Regions from separate parts of the Endozoicomonas sp. ALE010 genome, predicted to be linked through region 2. Evidence: predicted binding sites of a transcription regulator. Region 2 holds the regulator's gene; each other region holds the start of a gene.
What was found. The regulator sigma-54, encoded in region 2, starts transcription at its own class of promoters, with help from an activator protein. The targets are predictions, from matches to a motif close to TGGCACNNNNNTTGCTNT.
Positions count from the first base shown of each region.

Region 1: ACO6UY_RS21920 (urease accessory protein UreD) is a predicted target of sigma-54. The motif match lies at 4,147-4,164, and genes of this name have one in related genera.
Region 3: nirB (nitrite reductase large subunit NirB) is a predicted target of sigma-54. The motif match lies at 5,344-5,361, and genes of this name have one in related genera.
Region 4: ACO6UY_RS04130 (P-loop NTPase) is a predicted target of sigma-54. The motif match lies at 5,024-5,041, and genes of this name have one in related genera.

Region 1 is NZ_JBLYNV010000080.1:2,176-9,931, reverse strand. Features, by position in the region: gene urtC (urea ABC transporter permease subunit UrtC) at 1-827, opposite strand, end outside; gene urtB (urea ABC transporter permease subunit UrtB) at 831-2,477, opposite strand; gene urtA (urea ABC transporter substrate-binding protein) at 2,546-3,775, opposite strand; gene ACO6UY_RS21920 (urease accessory protein UreD) at 4,224-5,114, shown strand; gene ACO6UY_RS21915 (urease subunit gamma) at 5,145-5,447, shown strand; gene ACO6UY_RS21910 (urease subunit beta) at 5,457-5,792, shown strand; gene ureC (urease subunit alpha) at 5,789-7,507, shown strand; gene ureE (urease accessory protein UreE) at 7,523-7,756, shown strand, end outside.
Region 2 is NZ_JBLYNV010000016.1:72,368-80,123, forward strand. Features, by position in the region: gene mgtE (magnesium transporter) at 1-845, opposite strand, end outside; gene ACO6UY_RS09310 (HPr family phosphocarrier protein) at 986-1,255, opposite strand; gene rapZ (RNase adapter RapZ) at 1,255-2,112, opposite strand; gene ACO6UY_RS09320 (hypothetical protein) at 2,524-3,852, shown strand; gene ACO6UY_RS09325 (PTS sugar transporter subunit IIA) at 3,991-4,440, opposite strand; gene hpf (ribosome hibernation-promoting factor, HPF/YfiA family) at 4,468-4,782, opposite strand; gene ACO6UY_RS09335 (RNA polymerase factor sigma-54) at 5,159-6,622, opposite strand; gene dcuC (C4-dicarboxylate transporter DcuC) at 6,932-7,756, shown strand, end outside.
Region 3 is NZ_JBLYNV010000010.1:72,243-79,998, reverse strand. Features, by position in the region: gene ACO6UY_RS06740 (molybdopterin-dependent oxidoreductase) at 1-1,127, opposite strand, end outside; gene ACO6UY_RS06735 (NAD(P)/FAD-dependent oxidoreductase) at 1,151-2,407, opposite strand; gene nirD (nitrite reductase small subunit NirD) at 2,407-2,763, opposite strand; gene nirB (nitrite reductase large subunit NirB) at 2,763-5,300, opposite strand; gene ACO6UY_RS06720 (YacL family protein) at 5,732-6,097, shown strand; gene pdxB (4-phosphoerythronate dehydrogenase PdxB) at 6,282-7,442, opposite strand; gene ACO6UY_RS06710 (DUF3080 family protein) at 7,533-7,756, shown strand, end outside.
Region 4 is NZ_JBLYNV010000005.1:93,822-101,577, forward strand. Features, by position in the region: gene ccmD (heme exporter protein CcmD) at 1-133, opposite strand, end outside; gene ACO6UY_RS04105 (heme ABC transporter permease) at 133-867, opposite strand; gene ccmB (heme exporter protein CcmB) at 1,016-1,732, opposite strand; gene ccmA (cytochrome c biogenesis heme-transporting ATPase CcmA) at 1,701-2,360, opposite strand; gene ACO6UY_RS04120 (rhodanese-like domain-containing protein) at 2,661-3,122, opposite strand; gene ACO6UY_RS04125 (RNA polymerase sigma factor FliA) at 3,365-4,045, opposite strand; gene ACO6UY_RS04130 (P-loop NTPase) at 4,105-4,962, opposite strand; gene ACO6UY_RS04135 (sigma-54 dependent transcriptional regulator) at 5,552-7,015, opposite strand; gene ACO6UY_RS04140 (aldo/keto reductase) at 7,248-7,756, opposite strand, start outside.

The DNA of each region.
Region 1 (7,756 bases), on a different contig from region 2:
CCGGCAAGCACTGCTGACAGGGTAAACGCCACCAGCTTGTAGTGTTCAACCCGGTAGCCCATAAAGCGTACCCGGCTCTCAGCATCCCGCACTGCCACCAGCACCCGGCCATAACGGCTGCTCACCAGCCAGCGACACACCAGGTAACCCAGCACCAGTGCCAGTGCAGACGCCATAAGCAGTACCACACGGGTACGGTCACTTTGCAGGCTGAAACCCAGCAGATCCTTAAAGTCAGTCAGGCCATTATTACCACCAAAGCCAAAGTCATTCTGGAAGAACAGCAGCATCAGGGCATACGTCAGTGCCTGAGTAATGATGGAGAGATAAACACCGGTCACCCTGGACCGGAAAGCCAGCCAGCCAAAAAGGAACGCCAGCAGACCGGGCACCAGGGCGACCATTACCAGGGCAACAGCGAAAGAGTCAAACCCATACCAGTACCAGGGCAGCTCCTGCCAGTTCAGAAACACCATAAAGTCCGGCAGTTCCGGGTTGCCATAAACACCACGGTCTCCAATCTGGCGCATCAGGTACATACCCATGGCATAACCGCCCAGGGCAAAAAACGCCCCATGACCCAGGCTGAGAATCCCGCAGTATCCCCAGACCAGATCCAATGCCAGGGCCAGCAATCCATAGCAGAGATACTTACCCAGCAGAGTAACGGTATAGTTGCTGACGTGCAGGGGAGAACCTTCCGGCATCAATGTGTTGAGCAACACCACCACAATCGTGATTGCCATCACTGACGACAGAAGAAGTTTACCGGCACGATCTTCAAGTAACAGTCGGGATAAAAACCCCTGTTGGAATCCATTAGTCATGTGTCAGCCCTCAACTGCCCGCCCCTTGAGCGCAAACAGCCCCCGGGGTCGCTTCTGGATAAACAGAATGATGAAAACCAATACCAGAATCTTGGCAACCACGGCACCAGCCCAGGGCTCCAGAAACTTATTCACCACACCCAGCCCCATGGCGGCGACCAATGTGCCCCACAGGTTTCCTACGCCGCCGAACACCACCACCATAAAGGAGTCGATAATGTAATTCTGGCCAAGGTTTGGCCCAACATTGGTCAACTGCGACAGGGCGACGCCCGCCACACCGGCAATACCGGAGCCCAGGCCAAAGGTCATGGCATCCACCCGGCCGGTAGGAATACCCATGGAACTGGCCATGGCGCGGTTCTGGGTCACCGCGCGAATATTCAGCCCAAAGCGGGTGTAACGCATCACCAGCAGCAGCACCATAAACACCAGCAGACTGAAACCGACAATGTATAAACGGTTCCAGGTAAGCGACAGCGCCTCATTAATTACCCACGAGCCACTCATCCAGGCGGGGGTTGCCACTTCCTGATTCAGTGGTGAAAAGATCGTTCTTACCGCCTGCTGAAGAATCAGGCTGATACCAAAGGTCGCCAGCAGGGTTTCCAGGGGACGGCCATAGAGATGGCGGATAACCAGCCGCTCAATAAGCACCCCGGCAGCGCCGGCAACCAGAAAGGCCAGGGGTATGGCGATAAACAGGGACTGATCAATCAGTTCCGGGAATACAGACTGAATGACGAACGTCGTATAGGCACCGAGCATCATCATCTCTCCGTGGGCCATATTAATCACGCCCATCACCCCGAAAGTAATCGCCAGCCCGATAGCCGACAGCAACAGCACAGAGCCAAGACTCAAGCCAAAGAAGATATTTTCAGCCACGGTATAGTACTGCTGTCGCTGGTCAATTTCGGTCAGTGCCGTTGTGATGGTTTGTGCCAGCGCGGTATGGTCCGTAGCGGTTACTGCCTCCGCCAGTGCGGAACGAATAAAGGGGTGATCAGAACTGGTGAGCACCTCAACCGCTGCTATTTGTGCACTGATCGAACCCGTCTGCAAGCGATCCAGGGCCAGGGCCATATCCAGGGCATCGATAACTCCCTGATTCTCTTCGCTGGCCCTCATAGTTCTGAGTGTACCCAGCGTTTTGCTATCCAGCGTTTTCAGAGAGGCGTATATGGCATTTATGCGGGTTTGTGGGTCACTGGCTTTCAAGTCCCAGGATGCCAGTGCTGTTTTAATGATTGAGCGCAGTTGATTATTAATTCTTACTTTTTTCAGCGCTCTTTTCTTCACCGTCCCGAGCTCTGAAGCTGTGTCTTTTGACTCCCCTTCGGTAAAGAAAGGATCAAACATCCGATACTGTTTATCCGGTGTCTTTTCGGCGAACACCAGTCGTTTATGCTGTTTCTCAACAAACAGTTTGCCATTGAGCCAATGTTCCAGAATCTGTTGGCTGGACTCGCTGCCTTCTTCCGCCAGGGACGTGATCACAGCTTCCAGCTGTCCCCAGGAACTTTTGCTTAATAATGGTTTAAGGTCTTCGGGCGACACCGCCAACACCGGCCGCGATAAAATCAGCAGCAGGAACAGGAGAAAGCGGGCTGGCAGACTGTGAACCATCTGCCGGAGGTTCTGATTCATAATACATCCTTATACGCCCATTCCTCCCTGACGGAAGGAGGGCACTGATTGTCATATCATCTTATAAATCAGTAGTTCTGGCCGGAGCAGACGCCGGTTTCCAGGTTATAGTTGCCGCATTGAACCGGTGCCGACCAGTCAGCAACAATTTTGGAACTTTCCGGCAGAAAATCGGTCCAGGCGTCGCCAATAACGCCACCTTTGGTTTCCCAGACAATCTCAAACTGACCATCATCCTGAATCTCACCAATCAATACCGGCTTGGTCAGATGGTGGTTGGTATTCATCACCGCTGTGCCACCGGTCAGGTTAGGAACGGTAATGCCATACATCGCTGAACGCACTGAATCAACGTTGGTGGTACCGGCCTTCTCAACCGCCTCAACCCACATATTGAAGCCGATGTAAGTGGCCTCCATCGGGTCATTGGCAACACGCTCTTCATCCTTGATAAAAGACTGCCATGTTTCAATAAATTCGTCATTGGTGTCACTTTCAGCACTCATAAAATAATTCCACGCCGCCAGGTGACCTACCAGTGGCCCGGTATCAATGCCGGAAAGTTCTTCTTCACCCACCGAGAAGGCAATCACCGGAATCTCTTCAGCCGAAACCCCCTGGTTTCCCAGTTCCTTGTAGAATGGAACATTGGCATCGCCATTGATGGTGGAAATCACCGCGGTCTTTTTACCGGTATTACCAAACTTCTTGATATCAGAAACAATGGTCTGCCAGTCTGAGTGACCGAACGGCGTATAATTGATCATGATGTCAGCATCTTTGATACCTTTGCTTTTCAGGTAGGATTCCAGAATTTTGTTGGTGGTTCTTGGATAAACATAGTCGGTACCGGCCAGAACAAAACGGGTGACCGCGCCACCCTCTTCGCTCATCAGGTAATCCACCGCCGGAATGGCCTGCTGGTTGGGTGCCGCGCCGGTATAAAACACATTTTTCGAGGACTCTTCCCCTTCATACTGAACCGGGTAGAACATCAGACCATTCAGTTCTTCCACCACCGGCAGTACCGATTTGCGGGACACGGAAGTCCAGCCGCCAAAAATAACATCGACGTCTTCCTTAACCAGTAGCTCCCTGGCTTTCTCGGCAAACAGTGGCCAGTCCGAGGCCGGGTCAACGACCACTGCCTCCAGCTTCTTGCCAAGCACCCCACCATTTTTATTCTGCTCTTCCACCATCATCAACACGGTATCTTTCAGCGTGGTTTCACTGATGGCCATAGTGCCGGAAAGGGAGTGAAGCACCCCAACCTTAATGGTGTCTGCAGCCTGTGCCATCACTGACCATGACAGTGCGGCAGTAGCCACCGATGCCGTTAAAAAGTTTCTGGATAGTTTGTTTAACCGGTTGTTCATAGCTTCCCCGCTATCTATTGTTCGCTGTTCGTTTCCTGAACAGGGGAGAGCAAAAGGTGTGCCATGGTCAGTTTCGGTGCTTGCACCATGGGAAAGCGGGCTGGGAAAGAGAGCCTCCGCCCTGAATTTTCCAGACCGGCAGGCATTTGCCGGAAACAACAGGGGCCACGCTATATTTTGGCGCGCCTCGCAGGCACATTAACTGATGCTGCACCAAATCAAGGCATTCATAATGACCATTTGGTCAGGTATTATGTCGGCGACAAATGACGTATTCAGTGAAATACTGTGTCTGGCACAGGTTTTGCCATTGATTACAAAAAGATCACCAATAACTGATCCCGGATAAGAACAAGCACAAGGCTGTAATATGCAAGCATCATCGGGTGAGACAGAGAGCAACCAGAGCAGCAGGCCTGATAGTGCCGTGGCATCGTCGTCGGGTTGGCGTGCCGGGATAGACGTAGAACTTAAACACCTGAATGGCCGTACCCTGATGGGGAGAACCCGCCATTATGGGCCGCTGCGCATTCAACGCCCTTTCTGGCCGGAAGGCAAAGACCTGACCCATCTTTATATTCTGCATCCTCCCGGTGGTCTGGTGGCCGGAGATGAACTGGTACAGCGCTTTGCCATCAGAAATGGTGCCCATGGGCTGGTCACAACCCCGGCTGCCGGTAAAGTCTATTTCAACGGCAATGGTCAACTACAAAAACAGACAACGCATATCACGGTCAGCGACTCAGCCTCCATGGAGTGGCTGCCTCAGGAAACCATCCTGTTTAATGGTGCCATTACCGAGCTTGATACCCGCATTGAACTGAGCGGCGATGCGCTCTTTGCAGGCTGGGATATTATCTGCCTGGGTCGAACCGCCAGCGGCGAGCAGTTTACCCGTGGGCAACTCACCCAGCATCTCACCCTGACCCGGGACAGCACACCGCTCTACCTTGACAGGCTCGATTTTGCTGCCGGGTCAGCACTGCCCACGTCCCTTCTGGGGCTCAATAATCAGACGGTTTTTGGCACCTTTCTGATCACCCTGGAAAGCCCGCCAGACTTACCCTGCCTGCACAGCCAGCTGGTCGATAAAGGCTGGCACCGGGTAACCGCCATCACCTGGCGGGCCGGTGTGTTTATTGTGCGTTACCTGGGCGATTCATCAGAGCAGGCCAGAACCATTTTCACCTGGATTTGGGAAGCCGAGAGAGAACGATTCAATGGCCGCAAAGGGTGTCGGCCACGCATCTGGAATACCTAAATTAACGAATAATTAAAGCAGGATCTCACTATGGAACTTACCCCCCGGGAAAAAGACAAGCTGCTTCTCTATACCGCAGCACTGGTTGCCGAGCGTCGTTTAGGGCGCGGGGTCAAACTGAACTACCCGGAAGCCATCGCGCTGATCTCCATGCATATCATGGAAGGTGCCCGTGACGGTAAAACAGTGGCCCAGTTGATGAATGAAGGCCGTGAAGTGATCACCCGTGAGCAGGTGATGGACGGTATTCCGGAAATGATCCACGAGGTTCAGGTGGAAGCCACCTTCCCCGATGGTACCAAGCTGGTCACCGTCCATAACCCCATAGCCTGAGGATTGATCATGATACCAGGAGAAGTGATTGCCTCTGCCGACCCCATTGAGATTAACGTCGGCAGGGAGACCCTGACCCTCTCGGTGGCCAATACCGGTGACCGTCCTATCCAGGTGGGTTCCCACTACCACTTTTATGAAACCAATCCCGCCCTTGCTTTTGACCGTGAGCAGACCCTCGGGTTTCGCCTGAATATCCCGGCAGGGACGGCTGTCCGTTTTGAACCCGGCCAGGACCGACAGGTCGAACTGGTTCGCTATGCTGGCAAACAGACCATTTACGGATTCCGTGGCGAGGTGATGGGCACACTGCCAGAACCAAAACAGCCGGGAGAAGCACAATGACCATCAAACGTACGCAGATGGACCGGCAAACCTATGTGGATATGTTTGGCCCCACCGTAGGCGACAAAGTTCGTCTTGGGGATACCGAACTGTTTATCAGCCCCGAAAAGGATTACACGGTCTACGGGGATGAAGTGAAATTTGGCGGTGGCAAGGTAATCCGGGACGGTATGGGACAAAGCCAGCGGCCCGGTGCTGAGGTTGTGGATACCGTTATCACCAACGCCCTGATTCTCGACCACTGGGGTATCGTCAAGGCTGATATCGGTATCAAACAGGGTCGTATTGAAAAAATTGGCAAGGCGGGTAACCCGGATGTTCAGGAAGGTGTGGATATTATTATCGGTCCGGGCACCGAGGTGATTGCCGGAGAAGGGCAGATCATTACCGCCGGCGGTGTCGATGCCCATATTCACTTTATCTGCCCCCAGCAGATTGAAGAAGCCCTGACCTCCGGTATCACCACCATGCTCGGTGGCGGCACGGGGCCTGCCACCGGCACCAATGCCACCACCTGTACGCCCGGCACCTGGCATATCAGCACCATGCTCAAGGCCGTGGACAGCCTGCCCATGAACATTGGCTTTCTGGGCAAAGGCAATGGCAGCCTGCCCGAAGCCCTGGAAGAACAGGTGCTGGCCGGTGCCATGGGCATGAAACTCCATGAGGACTGGGGAACCACACCGGCTTCTATTGACTGCTGTCTGACAGTGGCTGAGAAATACGACATTCAGGTGGCAATCCATACCGACACCCTGAACGAATCCGGTTTTGTGGAAGACACACTGGCCGCCTTTAAAGGTCGGGTGATCCATACCTACCATACGGAAGGGGCCGGTGGTGGCCATGCACCGGATATTATTAAAGCCTGTGGCGAAAGCTATGTACTACCATCATCGACTAATCCGACACGCCCCTACACCGTCAATACGGTGGATGAGCATTTGGACATGCTGATGGTCTGCCATCATCTGGACCCCAATATTCCTGAAGATGTGGCCTTTGCCGACTCCCGTATCCGCCGGGAAACCATTGCTGCGGAAGATATTCTCCATGACCTGGGCGCTTTCAGTATGATCGCCTCAGACTCTCAGGCCATGGGACGGGTCGGCGAAGTGGTCAGCAGAACCTGGCAGACCGCCCATAAAATGAAAGTACAGCGGGGACTGTTGCCAGAAGATAGCGATGCCGGTGTGGATAACTTCCGGGCTCGCCGCTATATCGCCAAATATACCATCAACCCCGCCATTACCCACGGTATTGCCCACGAGGTTGGTTCCATTGAGCTAGGTAAACTGGCCGACCTGGTGCTGTGGAAACCGTCGTTTTTCGGCGTTAAACCGTCACTGGTGATTAAGGGAGGTGCTATTGCAACAGCACCGATGGGTGACCCGAATGCCTCCATCCCGACACCCCAGCCGGTTCATTACCGCCCCATGTTTGGCTCTATGGGACAGGCCGTTGCCGACACCTCATTGTCGTTTGTTTCCCAGGCGGCACTGGACGCGGGTATTGGTGAAAAACTGGGCCTGAAGAAAACCTTGTCTGCCGTTAAAAATACCCGGACCATCCGCAAGGCGGATATGGTGCTCAATACCTGGCAGCCCCGGATGGAGGTGGACCCGGAAACCTATGAAGTCAGGGCCAATGGCGAGCTGCTGGTGTGTGAACCGGCAGACGTGGTGCCGCTGGCTCAGCGTTATTTCTTATTCTGAAACCGAGGATCGTTTATGTTGAAGTTAATCGAGCGCCTCCCGACAGCGAGCAGTGAGTTTACTGATGAACTTTTGCTCCCTTTTGATCAACGCAAACGTGGACGACTGAAAGCCGTTACGGTGAATGGCCGGGATGCCGGTATTTTTATTGACCGTGGCGACGTTATGCGTGACGGCACTCTGCTGCAAGCTGAAACCGGCGAGATCATCCGCATTACCGCCGCCAGTGAAGCCGTCACCACCGCCCGT
Region 2 (7,756 bases):
AGTGCCGGGGCGAAGGTGTCTTCATCGTCATCCAGACCGGCCATACTCATCATGGAGTGTTCGGCCTCTTCCCGGATCACGTCCACTACATCATCGATGGTGATCCGCCCAAGCAGTTTGCCCTTGTCGTTCACCACCGGGGCGGAGAGCAGGTCCTGCCGTTCGAACAGCTGGGCTACCTGGGTATCCTGCATATCCGCAGGAATCGGGTCCAGGTCGGTTAACATCACTTGTCTGACGGTAGCGCCCGGTTCGGTTGTCAGGAGCAAGGTCAGGGGCAGGCGACCGATGTATTCATCCCGGCGATTGACCACCAACAGGCTGTCTGTGCCATCCGGAATGCCTTCATGACGGCGCAGGTAACGGAGCACAACATCAACGGTGTTATTGGGGCGCACCGTAATGGTGTCGGTGTTCATCAAGCCACCGGCGGAATCCTCCGGATAGGCCAGAACCGCCTCAACCCGCTGGCGGTCCTGACTGTTCATGGAATCCAGCACCTGTCGGGTGATGGTATCTGGCAGTTGCTGCAGCAGGTCGGCGATGTCATCAACATCCTGACCTTGAGTAATGGCTTTCAGTTCGGCAATGTTCATCTGGTCAAGGAAGAACTGGCGAACGTCTTCGCTCAGTTCCTGCAGCACGTCGCCTTCCTGTTCACGGTCAATCAACCGCCATAACAGGCTGCGTAACTTTGGTGGGGAGGACTCCAGCAAGTGCGCGGTATCAGCAGGGGGCAAGGTGTTCAACATGGTGCGCAATTCTGCAGAGACACCGTGCTCAAGAGCATCATTAAGTTTTTTCAGCTCGGCTTCACCGATGCTCAATTGCAGTTGCTGCGCCATTATTGTCTGCCTGAAATGATCTGCCTGAATGATCTGCATGAACAGTTTCTGCGCATCCGGTAAAGGCCGGATGGTCAGGGAAAATGAAAGATGGTCTCTATGGTAATTGCAGTGGCTACTCCCCGCAAAGGGGGAGTCTGTTATTCTTCTTCACCAAAGCGGTCATCAATCAGCTCGCACAGGGCAAGGCAGGCGGCCTCTTCATCATGGCCGTCACAAAGGAGCTCAAGCTCCGAACCCTGTCCTGCCGCCAGCATCATAACCGCCATGATACTCTTGCCATCCACCTTGCGCCCATTGAATCCGATTTCGATCTCACTGGCAAACGCCGATGACGTGGAAACAAACTTGGATGCCGCCCGGGCGTGCAAGCCCAGTTTGTTAATGATTTTTTTTCGATAGGTAATCATTATTCGTGAAGCTCTCTGTGTCTAACCTGAACCCGATCCAGTTTACTGGTAAACAGGGTGCCCAGTGTTTTACCAATATAGACTGAGCGGTGCTGCCCTCCAGTGCAACCGATGGCAATCGTCATATAACTGCGCTGGGCTGACTCAAAGCGCGGAAGCCATTTTTCGATAAAGGCACTGATATCCTCAACCATTTCGACCACCAGGGGATCATCCTTCAGAAAGTCGATAACCGGTTGGTCCAGACCTGTGTATGTTCTCAGGGATTCGTCCCAGAAAGGGTTGGGCAGGCAGCGCACATCAAAGATAAAGTCGGCGTCTGAAGGAATTCCGTTTTTAAAGCCAAACGATTGAAAAAGAACCGTCACACCGCTTTTGTGATCAGCGCAGAACTCCTGTTTGATCATGTCCCTCATCTGATGAACAGAGAGCGATGTGGTGTCGATTTTCAGGTCTGCCTCAATCAGCACCGGCGTAAGCAGCTTTTTTTCTAACGCGATGGCTTCTCTGAGCGATGTCTGGTCATTACTGAGCGGGTGCTTTCTGCGTGTGGCACTGTAACGGCTGACCAGCTTTTCGCTGTCGGTGTCCAGGTACAGTACCTGACAATGGATGCCTTTGTTCCGAAGGGACTTCAGCAGATCAGGAAAGTTATCCAGAGTTCCGGGCAGGTTTCTGACATCAATACTGACGGCCATCCTGGGGGGCGTTGAATGATGGCCTTTCAGGGTATCCGGTAATTGGTTCAGCATACTGGCCGGAAGATTGTCGACACAATAAAAACCCTCATCTTCAAGGGTGTGCAGAGCTGAACTTTTTCCAGAACCGGAGCGCCCGCTGATGATGATAAGTTTCATAGCTGTTCCTTTATGCTTCTGAGCGTGTAGGTATTGAAAGCTGACCCTTCTTCTATTAAAGCAACTTTTGATCAAGAAGCCTACCGGATACCGTTGACCTGAGGTGGAAAAAGCAAATCGATGGCCAGGGTATCCGGAGTTGCTGGCAATCCTGTTAATCAAAATGTGTTTAATGGCTGACAGCGTCTGGTTGCGGGATTCTATCAGGGTGCGGGATATGGGTCAGGCTATTGGTTTTTCCTGATTCTAATGAGTGCGGGAAACTCTGTTAGTGCTTCTGACAGTGCTGTCATTCATTTAATGGGAGAATAATCCTAGAGTTTAAATCACAAGTAAACCAGTGAGAGAGGTTAATTAAATAATCTCTCTTAATTATATGAAACAATCCTATCTTGTTAAAGGAGTAACATCATGGACGCACCACTGACTAAACCACAATTTCTCGCAATTACTTATCAACCATTAGTTGAAACTACTAAACGTCAATTAGTTGAAACGACTAAACATCCATTAGCTGAAAAAGCTTCTCAACCAGTTCCAGTTCCGGGTCCGCGTGAAAAAGATCAGGTACCTGATGATTTTGGCAGGTTCTATAACCGCATGGTAAGGCCACTGGAAAGAAAGTTTGAAGATGGTCAGCCAAAACCAATATTTGTTATTGGCGGTCGGGATAAAGCCGAAGATAAACTGGCCAAAAGCCACATGGCCTACCTTCAGCGCAAGGCTGATGCTATGCAGAATATCAAACCGGTTATTGATTCTGTTGTCCAGACAGAACAGGAAAGCCCCATAGAAAGCGACACCAGTCCCAAGGTGGAGGTCATGCAGGACGAACCGGCTTTGGAACCTGTTCCTCAGACAAATTCGGAAAGCTCTGAAGACAGCTCCTGTGGCTTCTTCAAAAAGCTGAAGCACTGGGCAATTAAAGTTGTCAAAGTTGTTTACAAATATACCGGTCTGAAATTTATTGTTGAGGCAATCAAAGGTAAGGATAAATCTGAACCTGTCGCTGATACCGTCAATACCCAGGATGAAGCTGTCGCTGATACCGTCATAAGCCAGGATGAAGCTGCAGTGGTGGCTGATGTTGTCAAAAGCAAGCGTAAACCTACACCTGTTGCTGATTGTGTCAAAAGAGTGCTTGAAGCTAAAATTGCTACAGTTGATGTGATGAAAGCCAGAGGGCTGGCCCTTCAGCCTGACAGGGCTAAAATGCTTCATGATCTTAAGATTGTACAACGCTTACGAGGTGTTGTTGCACCGATTACACCACGTACCGCAGAGAGTTCGCCTTGCTCCGGGCAGGATAGTTACGATCTTTCCGGGCTTCACCGTGCGAGTACTGTCTTCGCTGAAAAAAGAGATAAAAAAGCCTTGGAGAACATTGCTGAAATTGAAAAGAAACGAGCTGAGGTTGAAGCCAACAAAGCAAAAGAAAATTTTGCCAAGGAAAAAAAGGCTTCATATAGAAATAAATTAATAAATCCTGGGTTAAAGTATGGCAAAGATTGGGTGGCCTACAACTTTTCACGAAAGCAAGAGTCTACTGAAGTGCAGAAGGCCAAAGAGGCCAGGGACATCAAAATGGCCGAGGATCATAAGCGACAGGATTCTCAAAGCCCTGTGTCTGAAACCCCGATTGTTCCATCAACTGTTTCGCCAGTCACTAAAGAAGATCCAAAGGCCGACAGGTATGCAGCAATTCGTGAGCTTGATGAGCAACTTAAGGTTCAACGGTAATTGGCTAAAACCCTGTAAGCCGCAATGCATTTTGTCCGGGACTCAAAGAAGTGTGTTAACAACAAAAGATAAGAGCATTGTGATCAGTTGAACCTTTCAGGCCATCATTACCTATGATGGCCTTTTTTGTCACGTTATTCACTGTTCACTCATAGTACGATAGAGCATTGTCGTATTGGTAGCCGAACGTATTTTCTGAAGGGTCAGGGCAGAATGAAATCGCCCGGCCAGCGTCCTTAAAATTTCAAGATGTTCCTGGTTTTCGCCTTCTGGCACGATCAGCGCGAATACCAGATCAACGGGCTCACGGTCCACCGCATCAAAATCAACCGGTTCCGCCAGTCGTATAAAAAGACCGATAGGCTCCGGGCAGGCTTTGCAACGACAGTGGGGAATAGCCACGCCATCACCCAGTCCGGTGGTGCCAAGACGCTCCCGGGCAACCAGCGCTTCAAACAGTTCTTTGGCATTGATTTCGGGGGCATCGCTGCTGATGCGTTCAGCGATAAATTCCAGGATTTTCTTTTTGCTGGCCCCGTGCACCCCGTCAAGGGTGCGCTCGGGGGTTAGGATGCGGTGAATAATCATGCTGAATAAGAATGGCAACCTGATAAATCAAAGGGCATGGCCACTGGCACCCTGTTGCCTGTCCAGGGCTTTCTCTTTTCGTTTAACCAGCTGCCGATCCAACTTGTCCGAGAGCAGGTCAATGGCTGCGTACATGTCTTCGTGCTCGGCGGTGGCATTAATCTCGGCCCCGCGGGTATGCAAAACGGCTTCTGCTTTCTGCACCAGCTTTTCGACGCTCAGGGTCACCTGTACATTGGTGATATGGTCAAAATGTGAACCAAGACGCTCCAGTCTTTTGATCACATAGTCGTGCAGAGCTTCTGTTACCTCGACATGATGCCCACTGATGTTGACTTGCATGTAACGCTCTCCTGAATCCCATTATCCAGATAATCACCAGTCCGCGGGATTTTTCGTACTGGCTGAGTTCGATTCTATCACTGTCGGTGCAGCTTGGAATGCCCTGAGACAAAAAAAACTGCTTTTTGAACGGTGTATCAACGGAGCTTGTGTAAAAAATTCCGGAACACTGTTTCAATGTGATTGATGGGCGTCCCTTATCAATACCTATCAATGACATCCAAACTCCATTCGTCCTGAGCGGAGTCGAAGGGCGTAAGCACCATGCCCTGAATAAAGACTGTGCCAATCACCTTCCGTCCGTGCATCCAAGCGGAGCCGAAGGACGCTCAGGGTAAACGGAGATTGCACACATCAAACTCCTCAAAATGATGTACTAAGGCACTAACTGCTTACGCTCATTGGATGGCGGAATATTCATGGACTCACGGTATTTGGCAATGGTGCGCCTTGCTACCTTGATGCCCTGATCCCCCAGAATCGCTGCAATTTTATTGTCACTGAGGGGCTTGCGCGGTGTCTCTTCAGCAATAAGTTTGCGGATATGGGCCCGAATGGCCGTGGAGGAACACTCCCCCCCTTCCGTGGTGCTGACATGGCTGGAAAAAAAGTACTTCAGCTCGTAAACACCCCGGGGAGTATGCATGTACTTCTGAGTAGTGACCCGGGATATCGTCGACTCATGCATCCCCACCGCCTCGGCAATATCCGCCAGCACCAGGGGTTTCATGGCTTCATCCCCTTTTTCCAGGAACTCCTGCTGATAGGTAATAATCTGGCTCGCCACTTTCATCAATGTTTCATTGCGACTTTGCAGGTTTTTCAAAAACCAGCGGGCTTCTTGCAGATGGTTCTTCATGAACACATTGTCGCGGCTGTTATTGGCTCTCTGAACCATGGACGCATAATTATTATTAATACGCAGTTTGGGCAGGGCGTCGGAATTCAGTTCCACCGTCCAGCGTTCCCTGATTTTCCGGACGGATATATCCGGAACCACATATTCGGCTTCTGTCTGATCAATGGTGCTGCCGGGTTTTGGGTGGAAGCTCTGAATCAGGCTGAGGGCTTCTCGCAGCTGGTCTTCTTTCAGTTTGGCATGACGCATGATGCTGGCATAATCACGGGTGCCAAGGGACTCAAGGTAACGGGTGAGCAGTTTTTCTGCATTGTTGAAATGGGGTGTTGAGGGCGGCAGCTGACGAAGTTGAACCAACAGGCACTCTCTAAGGTCAACACTGCCACAACCCACCGGATCGAATTGTTGCACCCGGTGTTGCAGCACATGGATCTCTTCAATCTCCAGATCGTCCAGTTGGGATTGAAGAGAGACAAACAGGTCATCCAGCGTGCAGGTTAAATACCCATCCGGATTAACCGCCTCGATGATCGCCAGACCAATCAGCCGGTCCCGGTCGCTCATGGGCACCATATCCAGTTGCCATTCCAGGTGATCCTGAAGTGACTCCACAGCGGAGGATTTTGCCAGGGGGTCATAATCATCGTCACCGCTGCTGGCCGGCAGGCTGGAATACACGTCGTCCCAGGCGGAGTCCACGGGCAGTTCATTGGGAATGCTGTCTGACCATTCCGCCATCTCCTGAGGCTCAGGTTCTGAGGCTTTTTCGCTCAGATCAACGAGCTCTTCCCGTCCTTCAGTGCTGCTGGCGGTGTCCTCTGTCTGGCTATCGTCGGACTCCAGCATGGGGTTGGACTCCAGGGCCTCCTGAATCTCCTGCTGAAGATCCAGGGTCGATAGCTGTAGCAGCCGGATGGCCTGTTGCAGCTGCGGCGTCATGGTCAACTGCTGGCCCATCTTGAGCTGTAAGGAAGGCTTCATAGGCAACCGTATACCTTTACTTCGTTGTCCGTGGAGGCTGCAGAGGCTTACTCTCCATGTGCGGCTGATTATAAACCCATAGACGTTTCTGAAACCATAGCTTTAGCAAAAAATGTGCAAAGATTGAATACGATGAAATTACGTGTGTTTTTGTGTGGCTTATAAGCGCTTTCCGCCTTTAAAGTTCGGTCATAACGACTGTCAGAATGGTTAAAAAAAACTACCCGATCATTATTTGACATTGGTCATTTACAACCAAAAGTTCAAGAAATAACCTGCGCGAAATTTAGCCATTTTCAGGATTCCCCTGTGGATATACTCATCGTCATACCCGTAGTTGCACTGGTTATATACGCCATCGTGAAGAACTACAGTGCATCAGCCTCGCTGGCTATTGCCGGTATTGTCCTGCTAAGTGCCGCCGCGTTGATGGGGATAAAAGACATTCTGCCAGCGGCCAAGGCCACCGGTTTTATCCCCTTTGACCTGTTTCAACTGATGAACACGGTATTCAGCTTCCGCATGGCCAGCCTGGGTCTGACCATCATGGCCTGTGGTGGTTTTGCCAGCTACATGTCCCATATCGGTGCCTCAGAAGCGCTGGTTCGACTGGCCGTTAAGCCCATCAGCCGTTTTCGCTCACCTTATATGGTACTGGCACTGTGTTATCTGCTCAGTGTTGTGCTGCAAATGTTCGTCACCTCGGCAACGGGTCTCGGTTTGCTGTTGATGGTGACGCTGTATCCGGTGCTGAGAAATATCGGTTTAAGCCCGGCTTCAGCGGTTGCCGTGATCGCTTCTCCGGCGGCGTTTGAAATCGGTGTCACCCAGGTGAATGCCAACTTTGCCGCCAGCCAGTCCGGACTGGAAATTACCGAATACTTCCTGGATTATCAGGCCTGGATCACCGTCCCCATGGCGCTGGTGGCGGCGGCCCTGCACTTTGTCTGGCAGCGTCGGTGTGACCTGAAAGATGGCTACAGGGTTGCCGAGCATGTGGGCGAGGGCATCGAACATACAGACGGTGACAAGAAAGACCCGGCCCCGGCATTCTATGCGCTGCTGCCCATGATTCCTTTCTTCCTGTTGTTGATCTTTTCCAAAATGATGGTGTCGTCCATCAAAATGAACCTG
Region 3 (7,756 bases), on a different contig from region 2:
ATATTGGCTGCCTGCCAGAAACGCCCGACCCTGGCGATATCATCAGGCGTAAACTCCATGTGCGCAGCCAGCTGATTGGCCAGCCCACCCACTTCCCTGCCACCCATGGCATTGGGCTGCCCGGTGAGTGACAATGGACCACTGCCGGGACGACCGATACGACCGGTAGCCAGATGACAGTTGATCATGGCATTCACTTTATCCGTCCCGGCTGCTGACTGGTTCACCCCTTGCGACCAGGCCGTCACGGTTTTATCGGTGGTACAAAACCAGTGATAAAACTGGATAAGTTCGTTTTGCTCTACACCACAGGCATCCGCCAGCTGTTGTATATCACCAACACTGGCCCTGGCCACTTCCAGCGCCTGATCGAAGCCCTGACAGTGTTGATCAATATAGTCCTGATCCAAAGCACCCTGATCGGCAAGCCAGGCAAGCAGACCATTAAACAGCAATACATCCGCCCCCGGTTTTATCGCCAGATGCAGATCAGCAAGATCACAGGTTTCTGTGCGTCTCGGGTCAATCACCACCACTTTCATGTCCGGCCGCTGCTCTTTCATCGCCCGGATACGCTGAAATAACACCGGGTGACACCAGGCCGTATTGGAGCCCACCAGCACCAGCAGATTAGCCAGCTCCAGATCCTGATAAGTATTCGGTACGGTATCCGAACCAAATGCACGCTTCTGGCCAGCCACGGTGGAAGCCATGCAGAGCCGTGAGTTGGTATCCATATTGGCACTGCCGATAAACCCTTTCATCAGTTTATTGGCGACATAGTAGTCTTCTGTCAGCAGCTGACCCGACCCATAAATGGCCACAGAGTCCGGCCCATACTGTTCAATGGTTTCCTGTAGCCGTGAGGCCACTTGATCCAGGGCTTCAGACCAGACTACCTGACGACCATGAACTTTTGGGTAAAGAAGACGCCCGTCCAGTGATACCGTTTCCCCCAGAGCGCTGCCCTTGGAACAGAGCCGACCATAATTGGCTGGATGATCTTCCCGCCCGGTAATCTCCACCAGGTGCAGCTCAGGATCAACCACCCTGGCGGAAATACCGCAACCCACACCACAGTAGGCACATGTTGTATTGATAGCCTTTGCCAATTGATTTACTGCCATGATGTTTGCCTGAATCAGAACCGTCATGCAGCCAGAAAACGCTGCCCGAAAATAAGTTGTTGCCGGATGGATGAGATATCAGTGCCTGACTCCATCAACTCCTGGTACCAAAGGCCATCAGTTACATCACCATACAGGAGCACACCTTTGATGCGATTATTCTGAAGTACCAGTTTGCGATAGATTCCAGCGTCTGAAGCATCCAGTGTCATCACTTGATCCGAGTCAGACGGAATGAACTCACCACTGGAAAACAGGTTGATACCATCAACTTTCAAATTGGTGGGAATGGGGACTGGCGTAAACGTTTGATCATGGTCCCCCAGCAGCGATGCAGCAACAATTTCCGCATGCCGATACACCGGAGCAACCAGACCAAACAACAATGACTGCGCTTCCTGCCCGCCAGTCAGTTGCATCTGCGCACATTCACCCACAGTAAAGATATCCGGATCAGACGTCTGTAGCCGCTCATTGACCAGAACCCCACGGTCGCATGTCAGGCCTGCCTCCTGCATCAGTTGTATGTTAGGCCGGACACCGGCAGTCACCACCACCAGCGATGCAGGCAGATATTCCCCATCAATCTGCACACCACAAACCCGACCATCAACGCCCTGGTAGGATTGCAGCGTAGCACTGCTGCGAAAAGCAATGCCTCTGCCCTCAAGTTCTTTGCGCAATAGCCCACCGGCATGTTGATCCAGCTGTCGGGCCATGGGAATGGGCATATTATCGACGATGGTCACTGACATACCCCGTTTGGCCAGACCACTACCACACTCCAGCCCCAGCAAACCACCGCCAATCACCACGGCCTGCCCCTGACCTGCTTCCAGCATCAGGTTGACATCGGCCAGACTGCGAAAGGCCAGAACGCCCTGAAGGTCCGCCCCGGGCACCGGAATCTGATTGGGCAAAGAGCCAGTGGCAAGAACAAGACGGTCATAGTCAAACGTATCACCACCGTGGGTGACCACCCGCTTTAATGAGCGATCAATCCGGATCGCTTTGTAGTTCTCGCCCATCAGTAGCTCGATACCCTGCTGCTGATACCAGGCGGCACTTTTCAGCTGAATCCCGTCCAGATCGACACTGCCCGCCAACAGTTTGGACAGCTGAATCCGGTTATACCCCGGGCAGTCCTCTTCCGAGAGCACGGTCACATGAAAAGGGCACTGACCACCGTTAAAGAGATGTTCAAGAAACCGGACCGAGCCCATGCCATTGCCAATAACCACCAGCTTCTGCCGACCATCCGGCTGTTGATAATGGCTCATCAGGCAACCTGCTCAGCAACTGGTCTTACCAGCGGTGCAGGCTGCACCTGTATGGCACCTTCATGGACTCGCACCGGGAATACATTGAGGCTGACGGTGTCATCTTCCAGACATTGTCCGGTGGTTAAATCAAAGTGCTGTTTGTAAATAGGCGACGCCACAACAAGATGCCCTCGTAGATCCCCCACAATGCCCCGGGAGATCACATTGACACCACTGAATGGATCAAAGTTATCCAGGGCAAACACCTGATCCTTTACCCGGAATACCGCCACCTGATAAGCACCCACCAGGGCGCAGATGCCCAGGTTTGCAGAAAGCTGTTCATCCTGGCAGATCGTCGTCCACTGGCTCATTAGATAACCTCCTTCAGCCGTATTTTTTCCTGCTTTGTTGCTGGTCGTATCTGATGCCTTTCATCGACAAAAACAACATTGCTGTCCGGCTGGTCACTGTTAATAAAATGGCTGAAACGCTTGAGTTTTTCAGGACTCTCCAGTGTCGTTTTCCACTCACACTGATAGGTGCCCACCAGATGGGTCATTTCATCTTCCAGCGCCTGATTAATGCCAAGGCTGTCGTCTATAATCACCGACTTGAGATAATCCAGACCACCTTCCAGATTATCCAGCCAGACCGAGGTTCTCTGGAGCCGGTCAGCGGTGCGAATATAAAACATCATGAAACGGTCAATATATTTCACCAGGGTTTCATCATCGAGCTCGGTGGCAAACAAGTCAGCATGCCTGGGTTTCATACCGCCATTACCGCCGACATAAAGATTCCAGCCTTTCTCGGTGGCAATAACGCCAACATCCTTACTCTGGGCTTCAGCGCATTCCCGGGTGCATCCCGAAACGGCCATTTTGACTTTATGGGGTGAACGCACCCCGCGATAACGGTGCTCAATGGCAATGGCCATACTGGTACTGTCCAGAACACCATAACGACACCAGGTACTGCCGACACAGGATTTGACCGTTCTCAGGGATTTTCCATAGGCATGTCCGGTTTCAAACCCGGCGTCCACCAACCGCTGCCAGATAGCGGGCAACTCATTCACCCGGGCACCAAACAGGTCAATTCTCTGCCCGCCGGTGATTTTGGTGTAAAGGTTAAAGTCTCTGGCCACCTCGCCAATAACAATCAGCTTCTGAGGGGTAATTTCACCACCGGGCACCCGTGGAACAATGGAGTAAGTGCCGTCTTTCTGGATATTCCCCAGGAAATAATCGTTGGTGTCCTGCAGCGGGGCATGGTCACTCTTCAGAATGTAATCGTTCCAGCAGGAAGCCAGAATAGAACCAATGGTTGGTTTGCAGATATCACAGCCCATTCCGCGACCATGCTTTTCGATCACCTGAGAGAACGTTGTCAACTCACCCACCCTGACCAGGTGATACAACTCCTGTCGTGAATGGGGAAAGTGTTCACAGATATCTTTTTTGACTTCGACTCCCAGTTGCGTCAGTTCATGGTCGAGCACCTGTTTTACCAGCTGGGCACAACCACCGCAGCCGGTTCCGGCATTGGTTGACCCTTTGAGCGCAGCAATATCCTGGCAACCTGCGGCCACTGCATCGACCAGATCCCCCTTACTGACATTAAAGCAGGAGCAGATCTGGGCAGTCTCCGGCAGTACCGCAACACCCAATCCGGCACTGGCACTGCCATCGCTTTGAGGTAAAATCAACTCAGCCGGATTGGCCGGTGGCACAATGCCATTCAACATCATTTGCAATAACGTGCCATAGTCGTCTGCATCACCCACCAGCACCGCGCCCAAGACCCGCTTTTTGGTTTTGGAAACCACCAGTTTTTTATAAACCTGTTTTTCCTCATCAATAAACTGATAGCTGAGAGAGCCTTTCGTATTGCCATGGGCATCACCAATACTGGCAACATCCACCCCCATCAATTTGAGCTTGGTACTCATATCTGCGCCGGCAAACTGGCTGCTGCCTTTACCGGTTATATGATCAACCGCCACCTGGGCCATTTGGTAACCGGGAGCGACCAGGCCAAAAATCCGGTTATCCCACAACGCACACTCACCGATGGCGTAAATTGATTCATCCGAGGTCAGACAGTCGTTATTGATAACGATCCCCCCTCGTTCACCCATCACCAGCCCGACCTGTTTTGCCAGTTCATCCCGAGGGCGAATACCCGCCGAGAACAGTACAATATCGGTGTTTAAAACCTCACCATCAGCAAACTGCATTTGGTGAACAGTCCCCTCACCATCGGTAATCAGCCGTGTATTCTTGCCGGTATGGATTTGCACACCCAACGCTTCAATTTTCTGTCGCAGCATGGCACCGCCGCCATCATCGACCTGGACCGCCATCAAGCGGGGCGCAAACTCAACCACATGGGTTTCAAGGCCAAGATCCTTTAACGCTTTGGCGGCTTCCAGCCCCAACAGCCCGCCACCAACCACGGTGCCAACCTTGCTGCTGTTGGCCGCTTTGGCAATGGCCTGTAAATCTTCAATGGTGCGATAGACAAAACAGTTGTCCCGCTCATGCCCCGGTACCGGCGGCACAAAAGGATAAGAACCGGTAGCCAGCACCAGTTTGTGGTAATGAATACGTCTCTCTTTATTGGTGGTTAATTCCCGGGTATCACGGTTAATGGCAATAACTGCTTCATCCAGAATCAAGTCAATGCCGTGTTTCTGATAAAAACCGTCAGGCACCATGGACAGATCTTCTGCACTGCGACCACTGAAAAATTCGGACAGATGAACACGGTCGTATGCAGGGCGGGGCTCTTCACCAAAAACAACCACCTGGTATTGCTCTAATCCACCAGCAGCCACCAGCTTTTCCATAAAGCTGTGACCGACCATGCCATTACCGACCACTACCAGGGTTTGTTTCCCGCTCATTTCGGCTAATTCCCCTTTTGATAAACCAAATTCTTCCTCCCCACATGCAGGGGATATGCCAAAACACGCAAAGCGCTGTCACAACAGGATTTGCCGGACCGGCAGCTTGTTGCCGGTGGCAAAATGCCCTCAGGTTTCCGGCCATCGATAATCCATGCACCAAAATAAGACCAAAAACGTAAGTGAACGACATTCAGGGAATAATTCTGGTGCATCACACTGCTTTGAGGCATCACTGCAAAAGAACGCTTCAGTACTCACACCCGCTTGCCAGTTGACCTGGCGCATAGGAGGCTTTTAAAGTTTCAGAGAATTCAGGTCGATGAAACCTGATTATTGATTAATTTTGATTGAACTACTTATTGGCAAACCTGCGCAGCCTTCTAAAATAGCTTTCCCGCTTTTATTGGTTTCTCTGATATCACACCACTATGGACTATCATTTCCAGCGCAACTTTTCCGGTCGTCCCGAAGCTCAGTTCTCCATGGACCATGAAGCAATGGGCATCTGGCTGACCGATGAGCTGGGCAGTAACAGGCAACAACTGGAGCACCTGTTACTGGTGGTTGAAAGTCTGGAGAAAGGACAGCGCTGGGAATATTTTGATGATGGCACAGACTATCGCCTTCATCTGACCCGGGATCACGCCGAAGTTCGGGCCGCCCTGCTGGATACCGAAATGGACTGTGAAGAGATGGAAGACCTGGACTATTACGACCATGAATCCATCAGCCACTGTGGCCTGGATGACTTTAAAACTCTCCTGGTTTGCTGGCAGGACTTTCTGAATATCTAGGAGGCTGACCGAGAATAGACTGCCCTACTGCGGTGGCAGCAAATTGGTCTAAAAAGTCGGAATTTTTTAGCAAATAGAACCACTATTTACTAAAAATTTCCGACTTTTTATCCTCAATTTTCTGCCATCCTCGCTACGGGCGCTATTCTCGGTCAGCCTCCTAGGAGAGTAGAATGAACTCCATTCAGAGTTCATCACCAATCCTGAACTGCAATGCCTGAAAGATATGCACTAATTCCGGTGCACAGTCTTTCAACTCCACTCGCAGTGTACTGAACTCCCGACGTTCCGGGTAATCCTTACGCAGCAAATCAAACGTCAGCTTGCGTTGAGATTCTTCAGCCCTTATCAGCCCCTTGCGCATCGTGGCATCATCACGACGAATGTCGTAAACAGAACGGATCGCCCTGGAACAGGTGGTTGAAAAGGTCATTCCCTCACTGAACTTCATCTGTTTCAGTACCGGCAATGGCGTAATCGCAGGCAGACGCACCCTGGCAGGAAGCCCAAAGTGCCGGCACAGTGCCTTGTAAATCATTTCCGTACCGCGAATCTTTCCGTCCAGGCTGTATCCGGCAATATGGGGGGTCGCAATATCGACCTGAGCCATCAACTCCGGGTCAGCATCGGGTTCATACTCCCAGACATCCAGCACAACGGTCAGATCGTCACGCTCGCCCAGACACTGCTTTAAAGCGGCATTATCAATCACAGGCCCCCGCCCTGCATTAATTAACACCGTTCCCTGCTTCATTGCCTTGAGTTGCTGCTCACCGATCAGATAGTGGGTTGGATATGGGCCATCCATTATCAGCGGGGTATGCAGACAAATGACATCCGAACATGCAATCAGTTGATCAACACTGACATAGCGACCACTGTTGCCTTCTGCCAATGCCAGCCAGGGGTCGCAGGCACACACTTCTACCCCAAGCCGCTCCATCATCTGATACAGACGACCACCCACCTGCCCCTTGCCAATAATACCGACTGTTCGATCACGCAGTTCAAAACCGTCTCGTTCTGCCAGAATATCCAAAGCCGCCAGAACGTATTCAACCACTGCCGTGGCATTGCAACCCGGCGCATGACTGAAAGCAATTCCCCGGCTGGCCAGATACTCCCGGTCGATATGATCAAAACCTGCTGTGGCAGTACCGACGAACTTCAGTGAACTGTTTTCCACCAGCTGCCGACTCACTTTAGTCACGGACCGAACCAGCAAAGCATCCGCATCCTGCACATCCTCAGGTGAAATGTTCCGGCCAGGCAGAGCAACCACCTCCCCCATCGCCCCAAAGCACTCCATCAGCAAGGGAATATTTTCATCAGCCACTATTTTCATACACGATGTTTCATAAAATTGTTGTCATTAACAGCCAGCGCTGACCCTTAAAAAAAGCTAAAAATAATAAACTGGCTATGTTATACCAACATGAAAGCCTCAAAAACAGCATCCCTGCCTGAGGGTCCAGTGATCAAGATAACGATAGACCGGTTTCCACCCCTGTTATTTGTCTTTGCCCTGATGCTATCCGGATGCTCAGACCACTCCTCGCCTGAGTATTTTCTTGAGGAATACCCCCATCGACTCAGCCGGGTTACCGGTGTCGATATCCCTGAACCAGAGATCGCTATCCCCACGCTGCCCCCGTTAAG
Region 4 (7,756 bases), on a different contig from region 2:
GCCGCCTTGCCATAAACGGTGCAATCAGATTGTAACCAATCACGGCCAAAGCCATCGTATAGGCACTCCAGACGTAGAGACCGTGCCCCTCCATGACCAGAAAACCGCTCCAACTGTCAAAATACATAGACATCAACTCACCAGCTCTTTTACCCAGCGGGTCTTTCTTTCACGACTGATAATTTCTATACGTAGACGAAGCACCGTGACCATCGTAAAAAACAGATAAAATCCGAGAATGGCCAATAACAGGGGCCACAGCATTTCCGGGGCCATGGAAGGTTTTTCAGTCAGTTTCAATGTGGCACCCTGATGAAGGGTATTCCACCAATCCACCGAAAACTTGATGATCGGGATGTTGACCACCCCCACCAGGCTGAGAATGGCGCAGGCTTTTGCGGCGGCCTCTGTGGTGTGGATGGCACCGCGCAGGGCAATAATACCGATATAGAGAAAGAGCAGAATCAGCATGGAGGTCAGGCGGGCATCCCATACCCACCAGGTCCCCCAGGTCGGTTGTCCCCAGATGGCACCGGTAACCAGAGAGAGTATGCAGAAAGAAGCCCCGACAGGTGCCATGACTTTCAACGCCATATCCGCCAGCTTGATTCGCCAGATCAGGGTTACAGCAGCGGCGGTTGCCATCATCATATAGATCGACTGGGCAAGAAACGAAGCAGGCACATGAATAAAGATGATGCGGTAACTGTTGCCCTGCAGGTAATCCGGAGGGGTAAACGCCAGCCCCCAGACCAGCGCCACCAATATCAGCACCAGGGAGGACACCTGAAGCCAGGGCAACCACTTACCGCTGATATCATAAAACCACTTGGGAGAACCCAACTTATGAAAAAACGTCCAGTTCATACTCTTGTTCTACTTACTGAGGCCGCCACCAATGCGGCCTGATTTTGCAGGGATTCTCTGCAGGCAGAGAGTGCTGGAAATCTCTTCACTTTTCAAGAAATTGCCTGAATAAAGACACGTCTCTTTACCGTATACTGAAACATATTCATTACTCATTAATTACCCTTAATGCCCCGGCAATCGCCAGTGGTGCCAGACATATCCCAAGTATCAGGAACACAGACAACCAGAGAATATGACCTGTATACGGCATGTTTTGCATTGCAGCACTAACGGCCCCTGTGGCAAAAATCAGTACCGGTATGTAAAGCGGTAACGAAAGCAGGGTCAGCAACACGCCTCCGCGTTGTACTTTTACCGTTAAGGCAGCACCGATGGCTCCTGCCAGACTGAGTACTGGTGTTCCCAATAACAGCGTCATCATAAGAGGAGAAAAAGCTTCTGATGGCAGATGCAACATAATGGCCAGCAATGGTGCCATTAGTGTTAAACAAAAACCGCTGGTTAACCAGTGACTGAACACCTTGGCCAATACCAGTAAGGGCAGCGGGTGTGGCGACATCAGTAATTGGTCCAAAGCCCCGTCGTCCTGGTCGCTTTTAAACAATGAGTCCAGCGACAGCAAAACAGCCAGCAGAGCACCAATCCAGATAATGCCTGCTGCCAGTTCTGACAACACCTCCCGATCCGGCGCAATCCCAAGGGGAAACAAAGTAGCCACCATCAGAAAGAACGCCATGGGATTAATGGCCTGACCGGGTGACCGGAACGTGAGCGTCAGGTCCCGGCGAATCAGGGCCAGGCAGGCTGAGAACCCCCGCATGGATGGCTGGTCAACCCTGGACATCTTGCCCCCTCTCACCATCAGCACTCCTTTCTTCGCCAAAGTGCTCCACATTCAACTTACGCAGATTTCCCTGACGATCATTCAATGGTTGATGGCTGGTAACCAGCACCATACCTCCCTGATGGGTGTGCTCATCAAAAAGTCTCTCCAGCCAGGAAACACCTTCAATATCAATCGCGGTGAATGGTTCATCGAGAATCCAGAGCCGTGCCGGGCTGGCAATCAACCCGGCAAACGCCACCCGCCTTAACTGCCCAGCGGATAGATGGCTACAGGGAATATCTTCATAACCGGCAAGCTGGACCCGATCAAGGGCAGCGAGCAATACTTCCCGATTGATGATGGTATTGGCCAGCCTGGCTCGCCAGACAAGGTTTTCAAGAGGCGTCAGATCCAGTTTCAGTCCTGGTTTGTGGCCAAGAAAAAAACAGTCAAGACGAAAATCAGCATACACTGTCGATAAAGGCTGGTCGTTCCAGAAAATATCGCCACTCAAACTGGATGAAAAGCCAGCAATGATGCGAAGCAGCGATGTTTTACCAGCACCGTTTCGCCCCTCAATCTGGAGTATTTCTCCACTACCAAGCTGAAAGGACAGGTTACTGAACAGCAGCCTGTCGTCCCGCTCACAGCTCAACTGAACCACATTAAGCAAAGCGAACTCCTGAATCCAAAAGCGTGTATCGCCGAGACCCTGATTCGCAAAGCAGCACAGCCATGAGCAATGAAAAGCCCTGCTTTCCAAGATGTCCCTATATAGCGTTGGTTGGCGATTATATCAGGAAATTTTACTGACTGCGGAGGTAAATAGTGTTCATTAACAGTATTGAAGAAGCCTTGGAAGGGCTCAGGGCATACCGATCTTCACTCCCAATAGAGAAAGTGAAGATAAAAGGCATTTGGAAACGGGTACAGAAGGAAAGTATTTGCAAGGATCAAGGCGTTGTTACTGCGCCATAACCCCTGTGGTGTAGGACTCACCCACAACATCAGACTTCAATGTCACCGGATAATCCAAGGCTAACCAGGAATAGTAACCGTCCCTGAGGAAGAACACCCGTTCATAACCCCATAATGCGGCCAGATAACTGCCAATAGCCCCTCTCATATGGTATGTGCTGTTTCCGTAGATCACGATAGGAGTCTCTTTTTCCAGAACCCCCGGCACCAGCAGCTGACGAAACCCACCCCTTAGATCAAGACTGTGAGATCCGTCTACGTGTCCATATTGCCACTGTTGATAGGGACGCACATCGATAAAGAGTGCGCCAATATCATGAAGGCGTTTTGCCTGGTGGGTATTGATGGTAATCACACCATTAATTTCTTCTGGTGCTTCTTCCTGAGCCGGAAGAGTAAAGGAGAGTGCCGACAACAGAATGGCGGCCGAGATAGAAATCCATTTCATATTATGCAGGTCCGTTATTAAACAACTTAATAAAAGAAGTATATGGAGCTAAGACCCACTCACTTGGAACAATAAGAAACTAAAAATAAAATGTTCAAAGCTATGCAGCATATAACCGGCATATATTTCTGAAAATAGATCAACTCAACTGAACGCTGTCAAAATCAAAAAAGAAAACGCCCCGATTCCCGACGCTTGACCATATTTTGTCACTGCCCTGTAAAAACGGTGTGGCTGAGACGTTAACTCAGCCAGTTTTGCAACCGTGACCTTAAACGCAGTGCAGCCTGAGAATGAATTTGGCTGACTCTTGATTCACTGACCCCTAACACTTTACCGATCTCTTTCAGATTCATCTCTTCATCGTAATAAAGCATCAATACCAGCTTTTCTCTTTCAGGCAGTTTATCAATAGCTTCAATCAGTGCTGTTTTAAATTTTTCTTCCTGAATATCTGCTGAGGGCCCCCTGTCTCCTGAGCGAGCCTGCATTCTTGATTCTTCACTGTCAAATAACTCTTCATAACTAAAAAGACGACACCCTCTTAAATCACTCAGAATGGTGTAATACTCATCAATTTTCACATCAAGTTCTTTGGCGACTTCAGAATCCCGAGCATCTCTTCCCAGTTTCGCTTCAACAACCTGAACCGCTTCAGTAATACGACGACTGTTGCGATATACTGATCTTGGTCCCCAGTCCCCTTTTCGAATTTCATCCAGCATTGCGCCACGAATTCGAATACCGGCAAACGTTTCAAAACTGGCACCTTTGGATGCATCATATTTTGAAGCTGCTTCAAGCAACCCAATCATTCCTGACTGGACCAGATCATCAATCTGAACACTGGCGGGCATTCTTGCGGCGAGATGATTGGCAATTCTTTTTACCAATGAGCGATGTTTTATCACCATCTCTTCCATGTTCAGTGTCGTTTTTTGTGCCGACTTGGTTTGCACGTCCTGTGCTGTCTCTGTCATGATTAGATCCTCTCCTTGATCCTACCAGGCAAAAAGAATTCTATACGACCTTTTGGCTCAGGCACCGGTAATTTTGCTAGCTGATGTCCAATTCTGTGAAACGCTCTTGCAGCCCGACAATCGTTACTGACAGTCAACAGTGCCGACTGCTGTAATACCGCTTCACTTACAGCCTTATCATGTGGAATTGCACCCAGAAAGCTTAAAACTATCTGTTTGTCGTCTTTCAGATACTCCTGTAATTTCTCAAACTGTTTAGCACCGCCTCTTCTGCTGCTCACCTGATTAACAACAATATAAAACTGGTGAACATTGAAAACCCGGTACAGAAGCCTTATCTGTCGAACAGCATCAATAACAGACACGTCTTCCTGACTGACGACAACGACCACCTCTGTTGCCGCCTGAATGAGAGTTACATTATCCGGGGCCAGGCCCGGAGCCGTATCAATAATCAAAGTATCCAGATCTGACGCAAGATCATCCATGTCCTGAATCAACTCTACTGCCTGAATAATTTGAATACTGTCTTTCCAGTCTCCCTGAGCAGCCGGTGTAAATACCCTTACACCCGATGGACCATCCAACAGTCCTTTCTGCTGATGGCCCGAGCTCTCAGTAACGAACCCACCTTCAGCAGGTGATGAAAAAATAAAATCAGACGACAATTGTTCTTTTAAACCTTCTTCATTCATCCCGAGGGTGAACTCAACATCTGGTACAGAAAGATTACCATCCATCAAAACGACACGCTGACCCAGCTTTGCCATCGCCAGGGCAAGGTTTACTGCAACTACGGTTTTACCGACACCTCCTTTACATCCTGAAACCGCAATCACTCTTTTCTTTACTTGCGCCATCGTTCTCACTTTAATTTTTCAATTGCTCAGAAAATGCATATAGAAAAACGACACAATATACATATCAATGAACATGCCAACTTTAATTTGAAAAATAAAAACAGCTACCAAACCCCAAAAAAATACATAAAGAAAAATAAAAAAACACAACCACCTGTTTTTTCACAACTTTCTAAAACAACACCGATTTCATTTCGCTATTTTTTTGACATAGATTAATTTTCGGTTGCTTTGAAAATATCTTGAACACTTTTTTGAACTATCCAAAAAGATAGTTATTTGACAGTGTCACTTTATAGTGACGCAAAAATGGCAGCATTTGACCGACAAAACAGGGAAGAAAAAAACCAGATCGTGACATGATGTCGATTAGCGCATTCATTAAATATGCAAATAAAGGATTACCTGCAAACCAATCAGCAACAATTATCGAACAGTGGATCAGCAAGAAGAAGGGAGTCGAAGCACAACAGAACAATACAGAAACAAAAACCGGAACGCATTGATTAACGCAGTAAATCTGAGAATGAATCTGTTAGCAAAAAAAATGGCTACAAAAATGTAGTCATTTTTTCTGCATCACTGAATATCAGTTTTTCACAGAATCCTCATATCTCTGCAAACCATACTTGCGCATTTTTTCCACCAGGGTCGTTCGCCGTATCTGCAACTTGTCTGCTGCCCTGGCAACAACACTATTGCAGTCACTCAGCGCCTGCTGAATCAAACTCTTTTCCAGTCGGGTCAGATATTCCTTAAGGTTCAACCCTCCTACCGGCAGTACTGCAAGGTCTTCCGAAGTAGCAGCACCGGCAGGCTGGATACTGTCCGGAAATAAATCCGCCACACCATCATCTTCCTGACTGATCAAATCGAAATGACAGAAACTTTCTGGCAGATCCTGAACCCCGATAACCCCATAGGGATACATAATCGCCAGGCGCTCCAGAAGATTGGCCATTTCCCGGACGTTACCCGGCCAGTCATGCCGACAAAGCGATAATATTGCCGCTGAACTGAGTCGAATTGATCCCCTGGCCTGCTTCTCCATATTGTGGGTCAGCTCATTAATCATCAGCGGAATATCTTCAGGCCGCTCTTTCAGCGAGGGCATCTCAATGGGAAATACATTCAAACGGTAATAAAGATCTTCTCTGAAGCTTCCCTCAGTGATCATACTTTCAAGATTCTTATGGGTTGCAGCAATAATTCGAACATCCACCTCAATAGGCTCTGTTCCACCAACCCGTTCGAAGGTCCTCTCCTGCAAAACCCTGAGCAACTTGACCTGCATGTGCAGAGGCATATCGCCTATTTCGTCAAGAAACAGTGTTCCGCCCTGGGCCATCTCAAACCGCCCCTTGCGACTGGTCACAGCACCAGTGAAAGCCCCCTTTTCATGGCCAAAGAGCTCACTTTCTAACAGATCAGTGGGGATAGCACCGCAATTGACCGGAACAAATGGCGCACTTCTGCGATAGGAATGCTCATGAAGATTGCGGGCAACCACTTCTTTGCCGGTGCCGGACTCACCGGTGATCAAAACATTGACGTCCCGATCCGCCACCTGGGCCATGGCGGCCCGAACTTTACGAATACGCTCGCTCTTGCCAACCAGCCCACGGAACAGTTGTACCTGCTGGTTGTAGCCAGTCTGGTGTGCCTGACGCCACTGCTCACGGTAGACCTGACCATAATGCAAACTGGATAAAAGTTGCGGCTTGCTACATGGCCAGTCAACCCGTGCAATGATTTGCCTGGCCAGTGCTAACGACAGATTGTCTGGCAGTGACTCCGCAATCCGGATAACCGGAACGCCACCACACCAGCCCTGGACTCGGGAAAGCATTCCCTGCAGGGAGCTTTCTGCCTGTAAAAAATCACCTAGAAATAAGGCACTGAAGTTTTCCGGGGGATAAGCACTAACAGCATCTTCCCAGTAGGCTGCACCGATAGCCACTGTGTGATAGCCCATAAACTGCAAAATAGTGCTGAAGTCATGCCGACGCTGCTCCGCGTCTTCAATGATGAGTACCTGCTCAGCTGTTTCCATAAGACGACGATCCTTGTCATCCGATTAATTTTTACAGCGTAGATACAAATTTTCGAAATTAAATTACAGCTTATTATTTCAGTAAATAACCAAAAAGTGGATTCGTCAAATTTTTGTTTGTTTTTTATTTCAAAAAATCATAAAAGAAAATTATTTAAACCATATCCTTTATGCATGGGAGCCTCACCTATAGATAGTTAGAAGCTAGATAGTTAGAAGCCCCCAAACCAGCTTAAATCCCGCTGGCTTTCAGATACGCCTCCACATTCTGTCGCAAATGGGCAGGATTGATGGTGCCAACAATAGCTGAAGAAACCGCCGGGTGTGAAAACACCAGTTTCATACTTTCCAGAACGGGGTCCTGTCCTGACAGGCAGGCATGACCACTGGCCAGGGCCTTCTTGATAAAGATGCCTTTGCCATGTTCCAGCGCATAGTCCAACACCGGCTTTTCGCCCTGTTCGTTCAGGTTATAGGTCACCATGGCAACGTCGGAATGTTCCAGCGCCAGGATGCCACCGGCAACCGTTTTGGTGGACATACCCGAAGCGAGGATTTTCCCCTCTTTTTTCAGATCAGCCAGCACTTCCAGGCAACCTGTCTGCTCAATGATATTGACATCATCACCATTGGAATGCACCAGCAGCAATTCAATCACATCGGTATTCAGGCGCTGCAGGCTTCGCTCCACACTGAAGCGGATATGCTGCTCCGAAAAATCAAAATAAGACTCTCCCCGAC